DNA from 2 places in the Caballeronia sp. HLA56 genome. Region 2 is predicted to be linked to the other one. Evidence: predicted binding sites of a transcription regulator. Region 2 holds the regulator's gene; the other holds the start of a gene.

Region 1 (3,190 bases), on a different contig from region 2:
AGGCTTCGATCAGGGCGATCGAGTTTTTGTCTTCGGCCAGGTCCCAGAGCGGACCATGACCGCCCGGATAAAACACGGTATCGAAATCGGCTTGCGAGACGAGATCGAGCTTTACCGTGCTGGCAAGCTGCGCGGTAGCCTGCGAATCGGCTTCGAAACGATGTGTCATCTCCGTCTGATTGGCCGGCTCGTTGCTTTTCGGGTCGAGCGGCGGTTGACCACCTTTAGGCGATGCCAGCACGATTTCCGCGCCCGCATCCTTGAAGGCGTAGTAGGGTGCGGCCAGCTCTTCGAGCCAGAAACCCGTCTTGCGGCCCGTGTTGCCGAGTTGGTCATGCGAGGTCAGAACCATGAGCACTTTCATGTTGCATCTCCGTGGGTGAGTAAGGCGAAACCGTTAAGAAGGTTGATGGGGTTAGTAGACCAGTCGTCTAGTAAATGCTTCAAAAAGAGCACCTCTAAGGAAGTGATGGCACCTTGCTCCCTGCTTCGTCAGGGAGCAAGTCGCAAGATCTGCTGCGTTGTCGTCGTCGCCACTTCAAACGGCTGCGTGTTGCGAACAATCTTCACCATGATGCTGGCGCCGAGCCACAGTTGATACAAGCTCTGCGCGACGCTTTGCGGATCACCTTCGATCGAAAGCGAGCCTTCCGCCACACCGATTTCGATTGCACTTGCAAGACGGCGAACGATCCCTGCCGTGCCGCGCTTCAACGTGGCGCGCATGGCCTCCGACATGTCCGCCACTTCGGCGCCGAGCTTGACCGCAAGACATTTGCCCTGGCAATCGAAGAAGGACTGGGTTTCTTGCCAGATGCTCCAGTAGTTCGTCAGCCGCTGCGCCATGCTCAGTCCGGGCTGCGCTAGCGTCTGGTCGAGGTCGTTCAGATAGTCCTCGAAATAGCTTTCCAGGAGCGCCACGCCGAACGCATCCTTGGAGCCAAAATAATGATAGAACGAGCCCTTCGGCACGCCGGCTTCCGTGAGAATCTCATTCAGGCCGACGGCGGAAAAGCCTTTGGCGCCGATCAACCGTTGACCAACGGCAATGATGTTTTCGCGGACGTCGACGGTTTCTGATGTGTTTGCGGTAGGCATAGGTGGACTTTAGCGTGCAGTAGACCAGTCGTCTAGTACGTTCGGAAATTTCTTGCCCCTCACGGACGCCAGGTCCGGTCTATGTGCGATTCCTCACACTTTGTTTCAATTTGTTGCAAATACACGGGAGGCTTACTGGATAAGGCTTTGCGGGCTGGACGAGGTTGCGAGGGTGTCGGCAGGCCGCCGGGCTTGGTAAAGATTTCAAGCCCCACTCCGTTAAAGAACTCAACAGACAAGGAGCCAAAGCCATGAAGATCGAATCGAACAACACGCCCGCCGCACTCCAATCCGACACCTTTCGAGTAGCAAGCAAACGCGATGTGCAGGCTACGGGCGGCGTGCAGCAAACCAGCGCGACCAGCGCAACCAGCTCGAAAGTGACGTTGTCCTCGTTGTCGTCGATGCAAGTCACGGGCGGCGCGGACATCGACGCGGCGAAGGTCGAATCGATCAAGGCGGCTCTGCGTGATGGAACCTACAAGATCGACTCGGGCAAGATTGCGAGCGGGATGTTGAGCACCGCAGGCGATTTGCTCAAGACGACGATGCGTTGATGGGTGGTTGAGCGGGAATGGAGCGCGGACGGCGTAGCGCAAAGCGTCGGGGGACAAAACCAAATGCCCCGTTCAAATGGCATGGCCGATTCTGCAGATTCGTAGTCGAGCGGACCGAAGCGTAGCGCGCCCGACATCAATCACTCGCCTGGCGGCCCATACATCTTCGGATTTCTGCGCGGCGCCTCGACACGCTCTGAATGTGAATGATCAGTCGATGCCGGAGCTTGGGTGGCCGACCCTTCGGCTCCAACGCTATTCTCCGGCGACGCCGGCGCACCAGGCACCGCGCATCCCGCCAAAACGATTAGCAACGTCCCAAGCGCGGCTTTCAACATTTTGCACCCGGCATTAACGCACATTGGCAATCGCGGGCATCTCTTTGAACGAGGGCTTGGCGAACAAATAGCCTTGCATCAGGCTCACGCCGGCTGCTTCCAGAAAATCGCGCTCGCCTTGCGTCTCGATGCCTTCCGCGATCACGCGAATTCCCAGATCACTGCAAATCTTCAAGACGCCGGCAACGATCCGCTGACGCACGGTGTCGGTGTCGATGTCGCGCACCAATGCCATGTCGAGCTTGATCAAGTCCGGCTGAAAGTCGGCGAGCAGTGTGAGCCCTGAATAACCCGCGCCGAAATCGTCGATCGCGGTTTGAAAGCCGAACGATTTATACGCGCGGAAAATCTGCACCAGATGCGAACGGCTAATGATGTTTTCACCTTCGATGGTTTCGAAGATGATCTTATTCACCGGGAAGCCGTGTTTTTCGGCGGCCTCGAAGGTACTGCGAATGCATGCCGCAGGCTGATAAACCGCGTTCGGCATGAAGTTGATCGACAGAAAGCTGTCCATGCCCATGCTTGCCGCCTGCTCGATTGCAGTCGTGCGGCAACGTTGATCGAAGTTATAACGGTTCGAGTCGTCGACCTGCGACAACACCGAACCGGCCGATTCGCCATTCGGCCCGCGTACGAGCGCCTCGTAGGCATAGGGACTGCCCGACCGCACGTCGACGATAGGCTGAAACGCAAAGGCCATTTCGATCTGCGCCACTTCGGGGCTATTGCAGCCACCGCAGCGAACGGGGCCGTTCGCCGGCTGTCCCGCCTCGTGAATTTTGATCATGTTTCGTTCGTCTGAAAAGTTGGTCTTTGAAGCGACCGCTTGCCATCGCGCGCCGGCCTTCAATATATCGGACGATGGAACGCGCTTCTTTAACTTCCGGCACCTCCCGCGCTCGCCATGATCCACTTCTCGAAGGAAACCACGGCGTCATCCCCGACGCGGTCTGCGTTGATCACCAGTGTGTAATCGGGCGCGCGCCACGCCGGCGCCGCGATCGGGCATACGAGTCGGCCTTCGGCGATATCGCGTCCGATCAGCGGCAACGACGCGAGCGCCACGCCGAGCCCCTCCGCTGCAGCAGCGAGTTGCAGAAATGTGTGCTCGAACTCGACGTGCCGGGCCGCGCGCAAGTCCGCCGCGCCCGCCTCCTTGAGCCACGACGACCAACTCGTGCGCGTGCTGGCGGA
Region 2 (3,190 bases):
GCATCAACCGGCACGCCGGGCCTATGCCTTCGCATGGTCCGGCAACCGGAATCCCGAACGCGAGCAAGCCATGCTGCGTATCGGGATGGGAGCGGCAGTTCTGCTGGCTTATGCGGTGTATGCGTGGCGGCACCCTTCGGCCAACGCGTCGCTGATCACGCGGTTGATCGCGCTCTACGTGTCCTACGGTGCAATCACACTATTGCTCGTCAGCCGGATGATGGCGCTGTCCAACGTCCGGCTCGTCATCACCACTATCCTCGATCAGGCGTTGCTCGGCGCCATGCTCTTTCTCTGCGGCACGCTCGCCTTGCCGCTGCTGTGGGTGGTGTTCTGGTTTCTGATCGGCTCGGGATGCCGCTACGGCAAGCGCACGCTCGCCATTTCGTGCGCAATGGCGCTCGTCGCGATCGTCGCGCTGGCGTTGTGGCAACCGTGGTGGGTGGCAAACCGCGCCGCCGCGCTCGGGCTCGCGCTGAGCGTGCTGGGCGCGTCGGTGTATCTGAGTGTGCTGGTCGACAGGCTTGGCAGCGCGAATCGCGTGCTGGCGCGGCAGGCATCGACAGACCCGCTCACGGGCCTCTATAACCGTTACGCGCTCGAACAAACCGTGAATCGCGCGATGTCCGCGCCCGAAGCCGCCGACGCGAATACCAGCGCACTGCTACTGATCGACCTCGACGGCTTCAAGGGCGTGAACGATACCTACGGTCACGCGGTCGGCGACGTGCTGTTGCAGTCGTTCGCGCAATTGCTTGCACGGCGCATGCGCAAGACCGACACCATCGCGCGGCTGGGCGGCGACGAGTTCGTCGTGCTCGCGCGCAACATGCGCGATCGCAGCGCGGTGCTCACGCTCACCGATGGCATCCATTCGGCGCTCGCCGACCTCACGCTGGTGCAGGAGCGGCCAGTGAGCGTATCGGCGAGTATCGGCGCCTGCTTGCTGTCGAGCGCGGCAGAAGCGCATGACGCCGATATCACCGCCGTGCTGAGAGCCGCGGATCGCGCGATGTATCGCGCAAAGAGTCTCGGCGAAGGCAAGACGGTGTTCGCCGAGGCGCGCGACTTCGAGATGCATTGAGCCCATCCGCGCGCATTCGAGCGCCTTTGCAAAGGCAAAAGCAAAAAGCGCGCGGCCCCGGTTCGGGGCTTCGCGCGCCTCTACAACTCGGAACTCAGGCCTCGACGCTAGTCCACGACTGTTCCCGCAGCTTCGCACGCAAACGCGCCACGGCCTGGCTATGCAACTGGCACACGCGCGACTCGCTCACTTCCATCACCGCGCCGATTTCGCGCAGGTTGAGGCCCTTCTCGTAGTACAAGCTCATGAGCAGCTTCTCGCGCTCCGGCAACTTGTCGATGGCTTCGATCAGCGCGCCGCGCAGACTGTCGTCCAGAAGCGCCGACAGCGGGTCCGAACGATCGACGCAGTAACGGTCGAGGAACGGCTCGTCGTCCGCCGAGCGGTCGAAGTCTTCGTAATAGATCAACTGGCTGCCGTGCAAGTCCTGCAGCATCGACTGATACTCGTCGAGCGGCATCTTCATGTGCTCGGCGACTTCGGTCTCGCTGGCCGAACGGCCAAGGTTCTGTTCCACCTTGTGTACCGCCGACTCCACTTCGCGCGATGTCTTGCGCATGCTGCGTGGCAACCAGTCGTTGGCGCGCAACTCGTCGAGCATGGCGCCGCGAATACGCTGACTTGCGTAGGTTTCGAACTGGGCGCCCTGATCTTCCTTGTAGCGGCTAGCCGCATCGAGGAGGCCAATCATGCCGGCCTGAATCAGATCGTCGAGATCGACGCTCGCCGGCATTTTGGCGACGAGCTGGAGTCCGAGGCGGCGAACGAGCGGCGCATATTTCGTAAGCACGTCGGACTGCGAGAGTTTGCCTTGGGCGTTATACATCCTGTTCACCTTTCAATATCACATCGACGCCGTGCTGCTCATTGCATGATCGGAAAACGCCGCCGCTCGGTGCGCCGCTTTCCGTCCGCTTTCACCAGACTCGCCAACCGGAATGTGCGCGTCGTACTGGCTCGCTTCGTCGCCGCGCGAAAACGGCGCGGGACGCATCGGCCAGTGCAGCAGCTCGGCTGCGATGTAGCGGTAGTCGCGCGCCGCGGCCGTAGCCGGAAACGCTTCCACCGCACACCGAGAGAGCTCCCTCGCCCGAGCGACGCGCGCATCCTCGGACACATACCCTGCCTGCACGAGCGACACGGCCAAATAACGGCTCGCGACACCCGAGAGGTTGTCGAACGCGACCGCTGCATCGGCTGCGTCCTGCACGTGATTCATCAGCACGCGGAACTGGCCGATCGCGTGGGCGTAGTGCAAGCGCTTCATGCACGCATACGCCTCGGTGATCGCCGACGCGGCTACCCGCGTCACTATCAGAAAGTCATGCGCCTGCGCCGCGAGCGACGAGAGCGCGCCATTACGATCGAGTTGCGCATCGATCAGCACGATATCTGCGGGGCCGTCGAGCAGCGCGCGTGCTTGCGCTGCGTCGTGGCTGATACGTTCATCGCGCGGTGCGGCGATCAGCGAAAAACCCATCGGCGTGCGCACCGCGACATCCTGCAATTCGCGACGGCCGGACATCACCGCCGAGAGCGCGCCCGCGCCATCCACACCCGCCATGCGGCTGACCGAGCCCGCGTTATGCCGCTCGTCGATGACGAGCACATCCTTGCCATGCACGGACAACGCCGCGCCGAGGTTCACTACCGCCGACGTGCAACCGATGCCCGCCGGTCCGCCCACTACAGCCACCACGCGAGAACTGGCGCGCGTCAGCAGCCTTCTCAGGCCTTCAGCCTGATCGAGCACGAACTTATCCAAAATGGACTCCATGCAGTTCGGTCGTGGCGCGTGCGGACAGTGCGGACAGAAGCGCCGGCACATCGTCGTCTTGCGGCACGAAAGGCGAGCCATCGCGCGGAATGCAGAACGCGCTCTTGATGAGGAAACGCTTGGTTGCGACGTACAAGTTCTCCGGCACCTTCTGACCGGTCGATACGTAATGCACCGGCAGCTTGTAGCGGATGACCGTATCGAGCACGCTGCCGAGGTTGGTCGCCTCGTCGAGCTTGGTCAGAATGCAGCCCGCGAGCGGCGGCTGGTCCGGCGCACTCTTGTAGGCCTGCACGACTTCGTTGAGCGTGTCGCCGTGGCTCGTGGCG

Evidence for each region. Region 2 encodes FliA, which starts transcription of late flagellar genes. Its sites were predicted from a motif close to CTAAAGTTTNNNNNNNNNNNGCCGNTA; they were not measured.
Region 1: a site for FliA is predicted at 1,294-1,320, ahead of flgM (flagellar biosynthesis anti-sigma factor FlgM). Genes of this name have one in related genera too.

The regions. Positions count from the first base shown of each region.
Region 1 covers NZ_BAAHOB010000002.1:172,817-176,006, reverse strand. The annotation lists gene ACYQ47_RS07265 (type 1 glutamine amidotransferase domain-containing protein) at 1-364, opposite strand, end outside; gene ACYQ47_RS07260 (TetR/AcrR family transcriptional regulator) at 493-1,098, opposite strand; gene flgM (flagellar biosynthesis anti-sigma factor FlgM) at 1,350-1,655, shown strand; gene ACYQ47_RS07250 (EAL domain-containing protein) at 2,007-2,783, opposite strand; gene gcvA (transcriptional regulator GcvA) at 2,873-3,190, opposite strand, start outside.
Region 2 covers NZ_BAAHOB010000005.1:559,739-562,928, reverse strand. The annotation lists gene ACYQ47_RS22005 (GGDEF domain-containing protein) at 1-1,084, shown strand, start outside; gene ACYQ47_RS22000 (RNA polymerase sigma factor FliA) at 1,179-1,910, opposite strand; gene ACYQ47_RS21995 (MinD/ParA family ATP-binding protein) at 1,929-2,849, opposite strand; gene flhF (flagellar biosynthesis protein FlhF) at 2,842-3,190, opposite strand, start outside.